3 regions of the Streptomyces sp. NPDC005574 genome follow, and region 1 is predicted to be linked to each of the others. Evidence: riboswitches for the same ligand, from Rfam matches in the RefSeq annotation. Region 1 holds a riboswitch; each other region holds the start of a gene.

Region 1 (6,023 bases):
CCGTGGCCAGGGCGTTGACCAGGCGGGTGGAGAAGACGGTGCCCGAGCCGAACTTGCCGGTCACGTGGTCGCCGAGCGAGCCGAGGAAGCCGCCGAGGTCGCCGCCCGCGGAGGAGCCCGTCGGCAGCTTCCCGCCGCCCGTGTCGAAGGTGGCGACCGAGTTCCAGCCCTCACCGATGACCTTCAGGCCCTCCAGGCCCTTGCCCTCGGAAAGACCCCCCGCCGACTTCCCGCCGCCCGGGATGCGGGGCTTGCCGTGGACGGCCTTGTCGCCCTCGGTGACCTTGTCCCCCTCGGTCACCTTGGCGCCCTTGGGCGGGGTGAAGTCGAAGGTGGACGCGGCCGGCCTGGAGAAGCTGACCTGCGTGAAACCCGCGTCGACCACGGCCGCGCCACCGCCGGCCGGGGTCAGCGTGAACTTCAGCGGCAGGCCGGTCCTCGCGTCCACGGCCACGCTGATCGCGCCGACGGTCGAGCCGGACTGCCTCGGCTTGATCACCAGGCGGTAGGCGTCCCGGCCGGCGACCTGCGCGGTGCCGTCGACGGCGACCGAGGTGGTGTCGTCGACCGACTTGAGGGCCTCGTCGGTGAGGTCCTTGGGCGTGGCGGGGACCTCCTGCTTCTGCCGCGCGCCGGCGCTGTCGGGTGCGGTGGCGTGGTAGACCTCGCCGGACTTGCTGTCGTAGCCCCAGACGTCCTTGCCGTCGTGGATCAGGCTGTACTCGGCGGCGTTCTCCAGGAGGGACAGCTTCTGCCGGTCGGGGCCGTCGGCCGCGACGCGCAGGGTGTGCGTGCCCGCGGCGAGTTCCGTGAGCTTCGCCGACGGGTCGGCGGCCGAACCGCCGTCGCCCTGCCGCGTGGCGCCGGAGAGCAGTCCGCTCTCCAGGCCGCCGAGGTCGGGCAGTCCCAGGTCGGTGGTGATCTTCACCGTGCCGGACAGCTGCTGCACGTCCGACGCGGCGATCTTCTCGATGAGTTGCTGTGCGCTGATCTTCGGCAGGCTGGGGTCGCCGGAATCGGCGAGTGCGGGCACGAGCCCGATGGTCGCCGCCGCCACCCCGATCACGGTGACCGGGACGATGTACCGGGCGGCCTTGCGGCGACCCGCGCGCAGGTCGTCGGCCTCTCCGGCGTTCGCGCTGTCCTCGGATTCGTACGGTGCCATGTGTGCCTTACCTCCGTCGTCGGCGGCGGCTGCCCGTTGTTCTTCTCGTCCTCGCACTCGTCCCACCCCGAGCCGCCATTCTCACCCGAATCGGTGAGGAGTGGTGATGTCCGTGGTGTCCATCTGACCAAATCGGGCGCGGTGATGCGTCAACCCCCGGACTCAACTCCGCGTACGCCTGGGGTATGACGCGAGAGGGCGGCGCCTCCCCCGACCCGTAGGGGTTCGGACGAGACACCGCCCTGAAGCGACTGCCGTCGGAGGGGGCGCCGGCGCGAGTGCCGTGACCGGAACTAGCCCGCCCGGTGGACCACCGCGTCGCACAGTTCGAGCAGCGCCGCCTTCGCGTCGCACTCGCGCAGCGGGGCCAGGACCGCGCGGGCCTCCTCGGCGTAGCGCACGGTGTCCCGGCGGGCCTGCTCCAGCGCGGGATGGGCGCGGAGCCCGGCCAGTGCCTCGGCGTGCCGCCCGTCGTCGGTCAGGTCGGAGTCGAGGAGCTCGCACAGGGCGAGGTCCTCGGCGAGGCCCAGCCGGGCCGCCCGCTCGCGCAGCCGCAGCACCGGCAGGGTCGGGATGCCCTCGCGCAGGTCCGTGCCCGGGGTCTTGCCCGACTCGTGGGAGTCGGAGGCGATGTCCAGCACGTCGTCCGCCAGCTGGAAGGCGACCCCGAGCCGCTCGCCGTACTGCGTGAGCACGTCGACGACCGTCTCGTCGGCGCCCGACATCATGGCGCCGAAACGGCAGGACACGGCCACCAGTGAGCCCGTCTTGCCGCCGAGGACGTCGAGGTAGTGCTCGACCGGGTCGCGCCCGTCCGTCGGACCGGCCGTCTCCAGGATCTGGCCGGTCACCAGGCGCTCGAACGCCTCCGCCTGGACCCGGACCGCCTCCGGCCCGAGGTCGGCCAGGATGTGCGAGGCCCGGGCGAACAGGAAGTCCCCGGTGAGGACGGCGACCGAGTTGCCCCAGCGGGCGTTCGCGCTGGGCACCCCGCGCCGCACGTCGGCCTCGTCCATGACGTCGTCGTGGTACAGCGTCGCCAGGTGGGTCAGCTCCACCACCACCGCGGACGGCACGATCCCCGGCGCGTGGCGGTCACCGAACTGCGCGGCGAGCATCACGAGCAGTGGCCGGAAACGTTTGCCGCCGGCGCGCACGAGGTGCTGCGCGGCCTCCGTGATGAAGGGGACCTCACTCTTGGTGGCTTCGAGCAGACCCTCCTCGACGGCCGCCATCCCGGCCTGGACATCGGCTTCCAGAGCCTGGTCCCGCACGCTCAGCCCGAACGGCCCGACGACGGTCACGAGGGGTCTCCTGTCTGCTGGTGTCCACTGGCGATCACACGGTTTGTCGATAGGTCGCTGCGCTCACTCAAGTCAGCGTATCCGGTCACCTTTCGATCACCGATAGCGCCCACGGTTCCAGGCCAGGCGGTATCGGATCACGACCGGAATGTTTTTGATCACTCCATAAGGACTGATATCTGTCGGGTTAGCTGTAAGTAGCCGCATCTGTCACCAATCGCGGCGGCCACCGGGCCGCCGGCCCGCGCGGCCGGAAACACCCTGCACCTCCTCGCCCTGCAGTATCCCCACGCCCCTCCGCACCGGGCGACCGACGAGGCCCCGCGTGTCCCCCTCGCGGGGCCGGCGCGACCGTCCTCGCCCGCCCTCTGTCGCCCACCCGGGCGTACGGGGTCGCACGCGGCGGGTCGGTGGGGTGGCGGCCCGCGCGGGGGTCCACACCGGGGCCCCTTCAATGCCGTGCCCTCGCGGGCCGGTCCCGCCCGCCGGCCCGACGACCCCGCCGAGCCAACGGTCCCGCCCGACGACCCGCCGCCCCCACGGCCGACCCAGCGCGCCGGACCCGCGCACCGCGCCCGCCGTCCACCCCGCCCGCCCGCCGGGCTCACGCCCCGAACCCGCCTGCCGCACACGCGCCGACAGCACCCACCGACGCACGCACCCCTCCGCCCACCTCCGCACCCGCCCGAAAAAACATCCCTCCCCCGCCTCCCCCTCACGCACGGAAGTGGATTTCACCGGCGGCCAATTGGCCACGAGTTGGCCCTATTGCCCGAATTGCGCCGCTTGTTCACGCCCGTGAGTTGGGTCACGCGCGCCCGGGATCACCCCCAGCCCTCCCGTCACCCTTTCCGCCTTTGCCGCAAAGCGAGTTGAGGGTTGGCATCCGCAAAGGATCAAGTACCCCATACGCCTCAGATCAAGGTCAACCGCTCGAATGGCGATTCCGGCCCTTGTTCCGGACATGTGCTCTCGCATACGTTCCCGGCCTGTCGGGTGGACGCCTAATCCTGCCGCCGCCCGAACCGACACTCATCGACACAGACACCGCACGGCAGGAGCGGGGGACCCAGGTAAGTCGCCGCACCGGATGTTCCAGGACAAACCGGTACGGCTGGGGGTGAAGTCACGTCCGTCAGGGCGTGGCCGGGCAACTCCCGCCCGAACCCGACAGCTCACCTCGCAGGCGCCGGAGAGGACACAGTCATGCCCGCTGCCGCTCAGCACCGACGTACCAGAACCGCCCGCCTCGCCCGCAAGCTCGCCGTCATCGGCACCGGAGCCGCCGTACTGGCGCTCCCCGTCATCGGAGCGAGCACCGCCTCCGCGGCGACCCCGACGGTGACCACCGCCTCCTCGCTGGGGTACGCCAACAACCTGGACGGCTGGATCCGCGCCTCGCTGACCGTCATGGCCCAGCACGGCATTCCGGGTTCGTACAACGGCATCTACCGCAACGTCATCCGCGAGTCCTCCGGCAACCCCAACGCCATCAACCTGTGGGACTCCAACGCGGCCGCGGGCATCCCCTCCAAGGGTCTGCTCCAGGTCATCGACCCGACGTTCCGGGCCTACCACGTCGCCGGCACCTCGTGGGACTCCTACGACCCGGTCGCGAACATCACCGCCGCCTGCAACTACGCGGCCGCGCGGTACGGCTCGATCGACAACGTCTTCTCGGCGTACTGAGCACTGCCTGTGAGGGTCAGGGGCACCGGCGTTGGGACGCCGGTGCCCACCGGCCCCCGGTCCGATCGGCGGATCAGACCGGCCGCCAGGCCCTCCGGGGCCCGGGGAAGAGACGTTCGAGGACGACGGCCACGCCGTCGTCCTCGTTCGACGTGGTGACCTCGTCGGCCACCGACCGCAGTTCGGGGTGCGCGTTGGCCATCGCCACCCCGCGGGCCGCCCAGTCGAACATGGGGATGTCGTTGGGCATGTCACCGAAGGCGATCGTCCGGTCCGGGCCGAGGCCCAGATACTCCGCGGCCAGCGCGAGACCGGTGGCCTTGGTGATGCCGCATGGCTGGAGTTCGACGGTGCCGGGCCCGGACATGGTGACCGTGGCCAGGGAACCGGCCACCGATCGCGCCGTCGCCGCCAACTCGTCGTCGCTCAGGTAGGGGTGGCGCAGCAGCACCTTGCTGATGGGCTCGCACCACAGGTCGTCGCGCCGCTCGACCCGGAGCGCCGGGAGGGTCGGGTGCGGCATCAGGTAGCCGGGCTCGATGAGCGTGAGGCCGTCGACGCCGTCCTGGTCGACCGCCGCGTACACCAGCCCGACCTCGGCCTCGATCTTGCCGAGGGCGGTCTCGGCCAGCTCCCGGTCCAGGGTGACGGACCACAGCAGGCGGTCCGCGCCCGCGTCGTACACCTGCGCGCCCTGTCCGCACACCGCGAGCCCCGTGCTGCCGAGGTCGTCGAGCAGGGGCCGCACCCTGGGCGCCGGGCGGCCCGTCACCACCAGATGCCGGGCGCCGGCCGACGCCGCGCGGGCGAGCGCGGCGAGCGACCGTTCGGAGAGGGTGTCGTCGCCGCGGAGCAGGGTTCCGTCCAGGTCGGTGGCGATGAGTGAATATGCGGTGGGAGCGGCCATGATCAGAGAATACGGATGGAACGCCCCGGCGACTCGACGCGAACCGGACGGCTCCTTCTTTCACATCCGTTGACCCAAGTTCCGGTTGCCTGCTGTCCGTTACTGCTCGCCGGGTGCCGGGAGTTGAGCAGTTCGGCGGTTCCGGCCCGCGGGCGGTTTCCGGCTCCGGACGCCCGCCGGGGACGGCCGGACCCGGCCTACGCGGACTCCCGGACCACCAGTTCCGTCGGCAGGATCACGCCCGCCGTGTCCTCGCCGGCGATCTGCGCGAGGAGCATCCGGACCATCTCCGCGCTGATCCGGTCGAAGGGCTGGCGCATGGTGGTGAGGGCGGGGGTGATGGCGGTGGCCGCCGGGGAGTCGTCGAAGCCTCCGACAGCGATGTCATCGGGCACCGAACAGCCCTCCTGCTGAAGGGTGTTGACGACTCCCTGGGCCATGAGGTCGGAGGCGACGAACACCGCGTCCAGGTCGGGGGCCCGCTTCAGCAGCAGCCGGGCCGCCCGCTCGCCGCCGGCGCGCCGGTAGTCACCCTCGACGACCAGTGCCTCGTCGTAGGGCAGGCCCGCCTCCGCGAGCACCTCGCGGTAGCCGGCCAGCCGGTCGGTGCCGCCCGGGGTGTCGAGCGGGCCGGTGATCATGGCGACCCGGCGGCGGCCGGTGGCGAGGAGGTGGCGGACCATCTCCCGGGCGCCGTCGCGGTCGTCGGCGGCCACGTAGCTGACCTTGGAGCCGAGGCCGAGCGGTTTGCCGCAGGCCACCAACGGGATGCCGGCGGCGCGCAGTTCGGCGGCGACCGGGTCACCGCTGTGGCTGGACACCAGCAGGACGCCGTCGACATGGCCGGAGGTGATGTAGCGGGTGAGCCGGCGGCGGTCGTCGCGGGAGGAGGCCAGCATCAGCAGCAGCGGGACGTCGTGCCGTGCGAGGTGTTCGGTGCAGCCGCGCAGCAGCACGT
Region 2 (6,023 bases), on a different contig from region 1:
GCAGGTCGGGGCCCGGGACGAGCCGCATCAGGGCGTCGAGGTCGGCGTTCGGGTAGCGGATCAGGTGACGCGCGGCGGCGATGACCTCGGCGAGGTTGTGCGGCGGCATGTTGGTGGCCATACCGACCGCGATGCCCGACGCGCCGTTCACCAGGAGGTTGGGGAAGGCGGCCGGCAGGGCCACCGGCTCCTGCTCCTGGCCGTCGTAGTTGGGGGCGAAGTCGACCGTGTCCTCGTCGATGGACTCCGTCATCAGGCTCGCGGGCTCGGCGGCCTTGCACTCGGTGTACCGCATGGCGGCCGGCGGGTCGTCGTTGCCCAGGGAGCCGAAGTTGCCGTGGCCGTCGACCAGGGGCACCCGCATGGAGAACGGCTGGGCCATGCGGACCAGGGCGTCGTAGATCGACGCGTCGCCGTGCGGGTGCAGCTTGCCCATGACCTCGCCGACGACACGGGCGCACTTCACGTACCCGCGGTCGGGGCGCAGCCCCATCTCGTTCATCTGGTAGACGATGCGGCGGTGCACCGGCTTGAGGCCGTCGCGGGCGTCCGGCAGGGCTCGGGAGTAGATGACCGAGTACGCGTACTCGAGGAAGGAGCCCTGCATCTCGTCGACGACGTCGATGTCGAGGATCTTCTCCTCGTACGAGTCGTCGGGCGGCGGGGTCTTCGTGCTGCGGCGGGCCATCGCTGCCGGCTCCTTGCTCAAGCGTGAACGGGATCTGACGCGGACCATTGTGGACCGCGGCACTGACAACGCGGACCAGGACCCGATGCCGGGCCCCCGGCCCGGCGTTCACAGGTGCCGCTGCTTCGGAACAGGTGCCGCCGTGCGGCACGACTGCCCGCAGGCTACGCGATCCGCTGTGGGCGTATGTCGCCCGGGAACTTCGCCGACGCTCCGCACGCTTGCATACAGTGGCAGGACAGCAGGAAAACCGCGGTATTCGACGACCGCATCCGCGATCGAAGGGACGACATGCCCATGGGTCACACGGCCACAGCGCAGGCAGGCTCCGGCGGCCTGACAGCGACAGAGCACCGCCTGGCCAACGGCCTGCGCGTGGTGCTCTCCGAGGACCACCTGACCCCGGTCGCGGCGGTGTGCCTCTGGTACGACGTCGGCTCGCGCCACGAGGTCAAGGGCCGTACCGGCCTGGCTCACCTTTTCGAGCACCTGATGTTCCAGGGCTCCGGCCAGGTCAAGGGCAACGGCCACTTCGAGCTCGTCCAGGGCGCGGGCGGCTCACTCAACGGCACCACCAGCTTCGAGCGCACCAACTACTTCGAGACCATGCCGACCCACCAGCTGGAGCTCGCCCTCTGGCTGGAGGCCGACCGCATGGGCTCCCTCCTCGCGGCCCTGGACGACGAGTCCATGGAGAACCAGCGGGACGTCGTGAAGAACGAGCGCCGCCAGCGCTACGACAACGTCCCCTACGGCACCGCGTTCGAGAAGCTGACCGCCCTCGCCTACCCGGAGGGCCACCCCTACCACCACACGCCGATCGGCTCCATGGCCGACCTGGACGCGGCGACGCTGGAGGACGCGCGCGCGTTCTTCCGTACCTACTACGCGCCCAACAACGCGGTCCTGTCGGTGGTCGGCGACATCGACCCGGAGCAGACACTCGCCTGGGTCGAGAAGTACTTCGGTTCCATCGCCTCCCACGACGGGAAGCCCGCCCCGCGCGACGGCACGCTGCCCGAGACCCTCGGCGAGCAGCTGCGCGAGGTCGTCGAGGAGGAGGTCCCGGCGCGCGCCCTGATGGCCGCCTACCGGCTGCCGAACGACGGCACGCGCGCGTGCGACGCGGCCGACCTGGCGCTGACCGTCCTCGGCGGCGGCGAGTCCTCCCGCCTCTACAACCGGCTCGTACGGCGCGACCGTACGGCTGTGGCGGCCGGCTTCGGTCTGTTGCGGCTGGCGGGTGCGCCCTCCCTGGGCTGGCTGGACGTGAAGACCTCCGGTGACGTCGAGGTGCCGGTCATCGAGGCCGCCATCGACGAGGAGCTCGCCCGGTTCGCCGAGGAGGGGCCCACGCCCGAGGAGATGGAGCGCGCCCAGGCCCAGTTGGAGCGCGAGTGGCTGGACCGGCTCGGCACGGTCGCCGGCCGCGCCGACGAACTGTGCCGCTACGCCGTCCTGTTCGGCGACCCGCAGCTCGCCCTGACCGCCGTGCAGCGCGTGCTGGAGGTGACGGCCGAGGAGGTCCAGGAGGTCGCCAAGGCCCGGCTGCGCCCCGACAACCGGGCCGTGCTGGTCTACGAGCCCACCGAGGGCACCGATAACCAGGCTGACGAGGACGAGAACGAGGAGGCGGCCAAGTGACCGAGCTCGCCACGATGGACTTCCACCCCCAGCCGCAGGCCGGCGAGGCGCGGCCGTGGGCGTTCCCGGCCCCCGAGCGCGCGACGCTCGACAACGGCCTGACGGTCCTGCGCTGCCACCGCCCCGGCCAGCAGGTCGTCGCCGTCGAGGTGCTCCTGGACGCGCCTCTGGACGCCGAACCGGCCGGTCTCGACGGCGTCGCCACGATCATGGCCCGCGCCTTCTCGGAGGGCACCGACAAGCTCTCCGCCGAGGAGTTCGCCGCCGAGCTGGAGCGCTGCGGCGCCACTCTCGACGCGCACGCCGACCACCCCGGTGTCCGCCTGAGCCTCGAAGTGCCGGTCTCCCGCCTGCCCAAGGCACTCGACCTGCTCGCCGACGCCCTGCGGGCCCCGGCGTTCGCGGACAGCGAGGTCGAACGCCTCGTCCGCAACCGGCTCGACGAGATCCCGCACGAGCTGGCCAACCCCTCCCGTCGGGCCGCCAAGGAGCTCTCCAAGGAGCTGTTCCCGGCCACCGCGCGCATGTCGCGCCCGCGCCAGGGCACCGAGGAGACGGTCACCGCGATCGACTCCGCGGCCGTACGCGCCTTCTACGAGAAGCACGTCCGCCCCGCCACCGCGACCGCCGTGGTCGTCGGTGACCTCACCGGCATCGACCTCGACGCGCTGCTGGGCGACACGTTGGGCGCCTGGACCGGCTCGCAGGCCGAGCCCCGGCCGGTGCCGCCCGTGACCGCCGACGACGCGGGCCGGGTCGTCATCGTGGACCGTCCCGGTGCCGTCCAGACGCAGCTGCTCATCGGCCGCGTGGGTCCCGACCGGCACGACCGGGTGTGGCCCGCGCGCGTGCTGGGCACCTACTGCCTCGGCGGCACCCTCACCTCCCGCCTGGACCGCGTCCTGCGCGAGGAGAAGGGCTACACCTACGGCGTGCGGGCGTTCGGCCAGGTGCTGCGCTCCGCCCCGGACGGCACCGGTGCCGCGATGCTCGCGATCAGCGGCTCCGTCGACACGCCCAACACCGGTCCCGCTCTCCAGGACCTGTGGACCGTGCTCCGCACGCTCGCCGAGGGCGGGCTCACCGACGCCGAGCGCGATGTCGCCGTACAGAACCTGGTCGGCGTGGCGCCGTTGAAGTACGAGACCGCGGCGGCCGTCGCGGGCACGCTGGCCGACCAGGTCGAGCAGCACCTGCCCGACGACTACCAGGCGACGCTGTATCAGCAGCTCGCCGCGACCGGCACGGTGGAGGCCACGGCGGCGGTCGTGAGCGCCTTCCCGGTGGACCGTCTGGTCACGGTCCTCGTCGGTGACGCGGCCCAGATCAAGGAGCCCGTGGAGGCTCTCGGCATCGGCGAAGTCACCGTCGTCTCCGCCGAGTAGCGGACCGGCCGGCCGGCCGACGGCCGGACACGCCTACGGGGCCCTGGTGACTGAGGAGTCGTCAGGGCCGCCGTATGTCCGAATTGAGGGAGTGCACTCCTGTCTGGCCTGTGGCGTGCGCTACAAAAAGCGTGATCCGTTTGAGGATTGAAAGCAGCCGCGTCTAGCGTCATGCCGGCTGTCCGTCAGGCACCGCGCCGCATCCGCGGCACCGGGCAGTCATCGCCGAGTCCCCGTACGGCGCGAGCCAGGGGAGCCGGGGACCCACCATGTGTCCCTGGGGTGAATCGGACGCCCGCGCGCAAGCGAGGGGGTCCGTAGGAGACCTTCCTGCTCCGAACCCGTCAGCTAACCCGGTAGGCGAGAAGGAAGGAAAGGACCCACCACTTCATGGCGTTCACCCGCGCCGCCGGGAAGCACCGTCGTCCCAGCCGGATGCACCGCACCACCGTTCGCGCGGCGGGCGTCGCCGCGCTCGCCACCACCGGTGTCGTCGGCACCCTGGCCGCTCCCGCGCTCGCCGCGGAGCCCTCCGTCGAGCAGACCGGACTCACCCCGGTCATCACCATCGGTGACACGCTCGCCCAGAAGATCGACGCCCAGGCGGTCGCCCAGCAGCAGGCCGCCGAGGACACCGCGCGCAGGGAGGCCGCCGAGGCCGCCGCGCGCAAGGAGGCCGCGGCAGCCGCCGAGAGGGCCCACGAGGCCAAGCAGCGTGCCGCGCGCGAGGCGGAGCGCAAGCGTCTCAACACTTTCGTGCTGCCCGTCACCGGCTCCTACGTCTCCACCGGCTACCAGGCCAGCAGCGGCCTGTGGGCCTCCGGCAGCCACACCGGCATCGACTTCCACGCGGCGAGCGGCACGTCCGTGCACGCGGTCGGCTCGGGCACGGTCGTCGAGGCCGGCTGGGGCGGTTCCTACGGCAACAACGTCGTGATCAAGATGATTGACGGTACGTACACGCAGTACGGCCACCTGTCGTCCATCGGCGTCTCGGTGGGCCAGACGGTCACTCCCGGCCAGCAGATCGGCCTGTCCGGCGCGACCGGCAACGCCACCGGCCCGCACCTGCACTTCGAGGCCCGCACGACCGCGGAGTACGGCTCGGACATGGACCCGGTCGCCTACCTCCGGTCGCACGGCGTGAGCGTCTGACACCGGCCGCCACGCAGGCCGTACCGCCGTCAGCGGCGCGTAGCGGCCCCCGCGAGCGCTGACCGTCCCACGGCGGACGGCGGTACTTCCCGAAGCCCCGGCTCTCCAGCCGGGGCTTTCGGCGTTTCCGACCCCCCTCTGTCCAAAAAATATCCATGGATTCCGGCCCGCCGTCGGAAATTCCCGCTCATTGCAATAGAGTCACTGGACAAGCGTCAATCATCGACGTTTCACGGGGATTAAGGCGGAGGTCGGTCATGCGTATTCCGGCGCACTCGGTGTGCACGGCGATCCGGGACGACATCGTCGCCGGTGTCTACGAGCGTGGCAGCCGCCTCACCGAGGAACTGCTCGCCCGCCGCTACGGCGTCTCCCGCGTCCCCGTCCGCGAAGCCCTGCGCACCCTGGAGGCCGAGGGGTTCGTGGTGACCCGGCGGCACGCGGGCGCGTGCGTCGCGGAACCCACCGAGCAGGAGGGCGCCGACCTCCTGGAGATGCGCATGCTCCTGGAGCCGCTGGGCGCCTCACGCGCCGCGCAGCGGCGTACCGAGGCCCACCTCAAGGTGCTGCGCGGCCTGGTCAGGCTGGGCCAGGAGCGGGCCCGGCGGGGCAACAGCGAGGACCTGCGCTCCCTGGGAGGCTGGTTCCACGAGACGCTCGCCCAGGCGTCCGGCAGCCCGGCGCTGACGTCGATGCTGACCCAGCTGCGCCACAAGATCGCCTGGATGTTCGTGGTGGACGCGCCCGCCGACCCGGCGGACTCCTGGGCGGAGCACGGCGCGATCGTGGACGCCGTGGCGCGCGGCGACAGCGAGCGGGCGCGAGCGGTCACGGCACTGCACACGGAGCGCGCGACGACCGCGCACCGGCTGCGTTTCGGCGCGGGCGGCGACCGCTCCGACCGTGTGAGGAACTCGCAACCTCCCGTAAACATGTCGGGTCTGCGGCATTAACACGGGCACCGTATACAAAGAAGTGCAATTCGGCGGCCGGTATTTCTGCTGCCCTTTTCCGTGTGTGCCGGTGAATTCCGCGCCTGCGGCATTTGCATGTCCGTGACGGAGACGTGAACCGTGCGCGCGGTAAAAGCATCCTCCGGTACCGGAAAAACGACGCAGCCGCGCCGACCGGAAAGGCCGACGCGGCTGCGT
Region 3 (6,023 bases), on a different contig from region 1:
TGGAGCGCAGCAGCCACCCGGTGATCTCACGGACCGTGTCGCGGGAGATCCGGGAGTGGTGGATGGCCGCCGAGTCGTAGGCGGGCAGGTCCTGCGCGATGGCGGAGACGGTCGTGACCGAACCGGCCAGTCCGACCAGGGTCCGCGCCTCACGCAGCGGGACCGACTCCTCGACCAGGTCGAGGGCCGCCTCGATGTCGGCGCGCATCGCCGCGACCTGCTCTGCGGACGGCGGGTCGGTGACGGCGCCGTCCCGCACCAGGTGCCGCTCGGTCATCCGGACGCAGCCGACGTCCACCGAACGCGCCGCGCGAACCCCGTCCTCGCCCACGACGAACTCGGTCGAGCCGCCGCCGATGTCCACGACCAGGTAGGGCCGGGCGAATCCGTCCGCCTCCCGCCCGTCGCCGTCCCCGGAGGACGCGCTCCGCGCGCCCGTCCCGTGCCCCGCCAGCTCCCTGGTCGCGCCGGTGAAGGAGAGCTCGGCCTCCTCCGCGCCCGAGACGACCTCGGGATCGACGCCGAGGATGTCCCGCACCCCGCGGACGAAGTCGTCCCGGTTGGAGGCGTCCCGCGAGGCCGAGGTGGCCACGAACCGCACCGTCGTCGCACCGAGCTCGCGGATCACCTCCGCGTAGGCGCGGCACGCGGTGAACGTCCGCTCCAGTGCCTCGGGGGCCAGCCGGCCGGTCCGGTCCACGTCCTGGCCGAGCCGCACGATCGTCATACGGCGGTCGAGTTCGAGCAGTTCGCCGGTGCCGGGGTCGACGTCGGCGACCAGCAGCCGGATGGAGTTCGTGCCGCAGTCGACGGCGGCGACCCGGCTGAAGCCGGGGGCGACCGGCGGGACGGGTGTGACGGAGGCGCCGCGGCGGGCGGCCGGGTCCTCGACCACGCCCTCCTCGCCGGGGTGCTCGTCCGCCGGGTCGGGCGCCTGCAGCGGCTGCACGCACGGGCCCTTGCGCCACCACTCCGGCAGCATCGCGAGCGCCTCGTCGCCCAGCGGGTTGACGCCCGGCCCCGCGGCCAGGGAGTGGCCCACCAGCACGTGCAGGCACTTCACCCGGTCGGGCATGCCGCCCGCGCTCGGGAACCCCTCCAGCACCTCGATGGCGTCCCGGCGGGCGAGGTAGTCCTCGTGCGCGGCGCGGTAGGCGGCGGCGAGCTCCGGGTCGGTGCCGAGCCGCTCGGTCATCTCCTTCATGACGCCGTTCGCCTCGAGGGTGCCGATCGCTGAGGCGGCCCTCGGGCACGTCAGGTAGTACGTCGTCGGGAAGGGCGTGCCGTCGGGCAGCCGCGGGGCCGTCTCCACGACGTCCGGCTGCCCGCAGGGGCACCGGTGGGCGATGGCGCGCAGCCCGCGCGGCGGACGCCCGAGCTGCTGCTTGAAGGCATCGACGTCCGCGTCGGTGGGCTCGGTGCGCGGGGTGGTCGGCGGGGGCGTTTCCATGCCTGTCTCTCTGTAAGTCGGTTCACCTGGGTCGTTCACCAGGTGAGGTCACCGGTCGGAGGCGTCGGACTTGTCGACGCCGTCCCAGACGTTCGAGTACCAGGGGCGGTCGGCCGCGCCCTGCTCGGCGCGCGACTGCCTGGCCGCGCCGGGGTCGATGACGACGTAGCCGGTCTCCCCCGGCATCACGTAGTGCAGCCGCTGCCGGATCTGCTGCTCGGCGTACGCGTCGTCCTGCCAGCGCGCCTTGAGGTCGCGCAGCTGCTCGACGCGCTGCCTGGCCCGCTCCTTCTGGCGCACCATGTCCGCCATGTCGGCGCGCTGGGAGACGTACTGCCGCATCGGGTAGGCGAGGGCCACGATCAGCGTGCACAGGACCAGGGCGAGCAGGGCCGCGCGGCTGGTCAGCCGGGAGCGGCGCGCCTGGCGCTTGGTCTGGGAGCGGTAGACCCGGGCCGCCGTCTGCTCGCCGAGCAGCCGGATCCTGGTCGTGGTGGAGAAACGGTCCCGGTCCTTCACGGCCACTGGCGATCCGCCTCCCCTTCGCACCTGTCGGCCCGTCATACGCGCGTACGTCCCCGGACACGGTACGGGACCGGGTACGGGGACGTACGTGCGACTGGCTGAGCCCTGCCGAGGTGGGTCAGCCGCGGAAGCGCGGGAAGGCGCTGCGGCCGGCGTACACGGCGGCGTCGTCGAGGATCTCCTCGATGCGCAGGAGCTGGTTGTACTTGGCGACGCGGTCCGAGCGGGCCGGGGCGCCGGTCTTGATCTGGCCGCAGTTCACGGCGACAGCGAGGTCGGCGATGGTGACGTCCTCGGTCTCGCCGGAGCGGTGCGACATCATGCACTTGAAGCCGTTGCGCTGGGCCATCTCGACGGCGTCCAGGGTCTCGGTCAGCGAGCCGATCTGGTTGACCTTGACGAGCAGGGCGTTCGCGGAGCCCTCCTCGATGCCGCGGGCGAGGCGCTCGGGGTTGGTGACGAAGAGGTCGTCGCCCACGATCTGGACCTTGTCGCCCAGCTTCTGGGTGATGACGTTCCAGCCGGCCCAGTCGTCCTCGTACAGCGGGTCCTCGATGGAGACGAGCGGGTACGCGGAGACGAGCTCCTCGTAGTACTCGGTCATCTCGGCGGCGGAGCGGGACTTGCCCTCGAACTCGTACTTGCCGTCCTTGTAGAACTCGGACGCGGCGACGTCGAGGGCGAGCGCGATCTGCTCGCCGGGGATGTAGCCGGCCTGCTTGACGGCCTCGATGATGAGGTCGAGCGCGGCGCGGTTGGACTCCAGGTTCGGGGCGAAGCCGCCCTCGTCGCCGAGGCCGGTGGACAGGCCCTTGGTCTTCAGCACCTTCTTGAGGGTGTGGTAGACCTCGGCGCCCCAGCGCAGCGCCTCGGAGAAGGACTCCGCGCCGATCGGGGCGATCATGAACTCCTGGATGTCCACGTTGGAGTCGGCGTGCGAGCCGCCGTTCAGGATGTTCATCATCGGGACGGGCAGCAGGTGCGCGTTCGGGCCGCCCAGGTAGCGGAACAGCGGCAGGTCGCTGGCCTCGGAGGCGGCGTGCGCGACGGCGAGGGAGACGCCGAGGATGGCGTTGGCGCCGAGCGAGCCCTTGTTGTCGGTGGCGTCCAGGTCGAACATGGCCTGGTCGATCAGGCGCTGCTCGGTGGCGTCGTAGCCGACGAGCTCCGGGCCGATCTGCTCGATGACGGCGAGGACGGCCTTCTCGACACCCTTGCCGTGGTAGCGGTTGGGGTCACCGTCGCGCAGCTCGATGGCCTCGAAGGCACCGGTGGATGCGCCGGACGGAACGGCGGCACGACCCGTGCTGCCGTCGTCGAGGCCGACCTCGACCTCGACCGTGGGGTTGCCTCGGGAGTCCAGGATTTCCCGGGCTACGACGACGTCGATGGACGGCACGAGCATCTCCTTCTTCAATGTGACGCGGGTACGGCCGGACCGGGGCCCGGCTGGTGCAGCGCCGCCGGGGCTCTGCGTGACGAGCCTAACCGCCCCGGGGGGATCGGTCGGCCTTCCGGCCACGTCGTGGACAGAACCGAGAGTAAATTGTTTCCGAACGGAACAAAGAGGGGAGCTGTGCGGGGCCCGAAAGCGGGGTGCCGGACAGCACAAAGCCCCGCCCCGGTGCGTACGGGGGAAGACGCACCGGAGCGGGGAGCCCGTGGGGACGGGGGGTGACCCTCACGGGAGCCTCAGCCTGAAGGACCCGGATGTGAGGGCGCTGTGGTTCGACTACGGGCCGGGTGTCACTTCAGGTGGAGCTGCTGGCCCGGGTAGATGAAGTCGGCGTCGTCGACGATGTCCTTGTTCAGCTGGAACAGCTTCTGCCAGCCGCCCTTGACCTTGTGCTTCTCGGCGATCGAGCTGAGCGTGTCGCCCTTGACGACCTTGTACTCGCCGTCACCCTTCTTGACCTTCTTGCCGGTCGGGGTGCTGACGGTCTTCTTGGCGGCCGGGCGCTCCGCGGAACGGGAGGCCGGCTGCTCGGTGGTCGAGCGGGTGGTGGTCGAGGAGCCGCTGGAACCACTGGAGCTGTTCGAGCCGCTGGAGCTGTTCGACGAGGTGGAGCTGTTCGACGAGGTGCCGGTGGAACCGCTGTAGCCGGCGCTCGACAGGCCCTTGCCGCAGACCGGCCAGGCGCCCTTGCCCTGGGAGGCGAGGACCTTCTCGGCGACGGCGATCTGCTGCGCCTTGGATGCCTGGTTGGCGGTGGAGGCGTACTGCGTGCCGCCGTACGCGGCCCAGGTGGAGGCGGAGAACTGCAGGCCGCCGTAGTAGCCGTTGCCGGTGTTGATGGACCAGTTGCCGCCGGACTCGCACGCGGCGACGGTGTCCCACTCGGAGGCGGTGGCGGCGGAGGCGTTGCCGGCCGCCATCAGCGGGGCGGCGATGGCCACACCGGTGACACCGGCGAGCGTGGCGACGCGGGTGGCCTTGGACGGGCGGCGGTGCTTGCCCTTGCCGGAAAACAGCATGGTTGATCCCCTCACCGACGCCTGCGAGGTGAGCTGTCGGGTTCGGGCCGGTTGAGTTGCCCGGCCACACCTCCCTGGGAGGCGTGGCTTAACCCCAAGCCGTTCCGTCAACTGCCCGGCGCGGCGCTTACCTTGGGTCCCCCGCTCCTGCCTACGGCGCTTTACGCGACGACTGTTCCCGTACGGCCGCTGGCAGGATTCGGCGTTGCGGCCGCCGGGGCTCGTGTTGACGAGCGGTCACGACCGTAGACATGTGATCCGGCGAATTTCAAAGACGATCAGGGCTTCTGAGAGTCATCCCACACTTTCACCAAAGCGGACATTCAGTCACAAGTGCGGCGCGAACTCCCGCTGCTTTTCGCCCGGTTAGACCCCGACTCGCAGGGTCTGACCGGGGGCGATGCTGCTCGGGTCGCCACCGATGGCGCCCTTGTTCGCGTCGTAGAGCGCGCGCCACCCGCCGTCGAGGTCAAGGGAGTCGGCGATGGACGCGAGGGTGTCCCCGAGGCGGACGGTGTACGAGTCGACGGGCGTGGCGTCGCCGTCGCCCGCGACGTGGCGGCCCGCCGAGGGGGCGGCGTCGGTCGCGGCGCCCTCGTCGGCGCTGCCGCCGCGGTGCTTGCCCGAACCGAGGGACCCGGTGTCGACCAGGCTCGAAGTGCCCACGCTCTGCTCGACGTTGTCCGCTTCCTCCCGCTTCGACACCTCGGGGGACGACTTGCCGGAAGTGCCCGGGTCGGCCTGACCGGAACGGGAATCGGCACTCTTGTCGGTGCCGCTGCCGGATGCGGTACCGGACTTGGCCGGGCCGCCCTTCTTGCCCGTGCCGGCCTCGGCGCTCGCCGAGGTGCCGGACGGGGTGGGCGACGCCGAGGGCGAGGAGGAGGAAGACGAAGACGCTTCCGACGAGTCGGACAAACCGGAGGAGCCGGAGGAGTCCGACGAGTCGGGCGCCGTGGTGCCCAGACCCGTGTCGATGTCGGCCGATCCGGAGTCCTTGCTGAGCCCGGCGAGCAGACCGCACGTCGGCCAGGCGGTGATGCCCTGGTCGTCGAGCATCTTCTCGGCCACGGCTATCTGCTGGGAGCGGCTCGCCTCGTCGGCGCTCGACGCGTACTCCAGACCGCCGTACTTCTCCCAGTTGTCCTGGGAGACCTGAAGGCCGCCGTAGTAGCCGTTGCCCGCGTTCTCACTCCAGGAGCCGCCGCTCTCGCATTCCGCGACCTGGTCCCAGGTGGTGCCCGCGGCCGCACTCGCCCCGGTGGCACCGAGGAGCGGGATCGCGATGGCGGAGCCGGTCACGCCGGCTGCCACGAGGAGAGCCGGAGCCTGACGGGGGCGACGGTGTCGACCGTTCCCGGAGAGCATGCGGAGACCTTTCGCAGAACGACAGTGACCGCGCGGCACCCACAGCGGGGCACCGCGCTGATCCGTGAACGTATAGGCACACGATCACTTGTCACAAGTTAATGCCGCGTAGATCACGTGAACATCACAGAGTTGAGGGCATGTCACCTTTACGCAGGTGGGAGCAGTCATCCACGGGGCGTGAACTCCACCGGCAACGTGCGCA

The links. A riboswitch is a leader RNA that binds a small molecule or an ion and turns the genes downstream of it on or off. The one in region 1 is predicted to bind cyclic di-AMP.
Positions count from the first base shown of each region.
Region 2: linked by a shared signal. The riboswitch ahead of ABZT03_RS10885 (M23 family metallopeptidase) and the one ahead of ABZT03_RS04635 (transglycosylase SLT domain-containing protein) in region 1 are both predicted to bind cyclic di-AMP.
Region 3: linked by a shared signal. The riboswitch ahead of ABZT03_RS18440 (transglycosylase family protein) and the one ahead of ABZT03_RS04635 (transglycosylase SLT domain-containing protein) in region 1 are both predicted to bind cyclic di-AMP.

Region 1 is NZ_JBEXCW010000004.1:104,940-110,962, forward strand. It holds gene ABZT03_RS04625 (DUF2092 domain-containing protein) at 1-1,165, opposite strand, end outside; gene ABZT03_RS04630 (polyprenyl synthetase family protein) at 1,459-2,469, opposite strand; cyclic di-AMP (ydaO/yuaA leader) riboswitch at 3,505-3,673, shown strand; gene ABZT03_RS04635 (transglycosylase SLT domain-containing protein) at 3,676-4,158, shown strand; gene ABZT03_RS04640 (HAD family hydrolase) at 4,232-5,065, opposite strand; gene ABZT03_RS04645 (LacI family DNA-binding transcriptional regulator) at 5,263-6,023, opposite strand, start outside.
Region 2 is NZ_JBEXCW010000011.1:126,183-132,205, forward strand. It holds gene ABZT03_RS10870 (DNA topoisomerase IV subunit A) at 1-688, opposite strand, end outside; gene ABZT03_RS10875 (pitrilysin family protein) at 980-2,332, shown strand; gene ABZT03_RS10880 (pitrilysin family protein) at 2,329-3,717, shown strand; cyclic di-AMP (ydaO/yuaA leader) riboswitch at 3,931-4,094, shown strand; gene ABZT03_RS10885 (M23 family metallopeptidase) at 4,108-4,872, shown strand; gene ABZT03_RS10890 (GntR family transcriptional regulator) at 5,130-5,825, shown strand.
Region 3 is NZ_JBEXCW010000025.1:17,365-23,387, forward strand. It holds gene ABZT03_RS18420 (Ppx/GppA phosphatase family protein) at 1-790, opposite strand, end outside; partial or broken gene ABZT03_RS18425 (DUF501 domain-containing protein) at 998-1,450, opposite strand; gene ABZT03_RS18430 (septum formation initiator family protein) at 1,499-1,975, opposite strand; gene eno (phosphopyruvate hydratase) at 2,094-3,380, opposite strand; gene ABZT03_RS18440 (transglycosylase family protein) at 3,722-4,450, opposite strand; cyclic di-AMP (ydaO/yuaA leader) riboswitch at 4,454-4,619, opposite strand; gene ABZT03_RS18445 (transglycosylase family protein) at 4,817-5,818, opposite strand; gene ABZT03_RS18450 (cytochrome P450) at 5,986-6,023, opposite strand, start outside.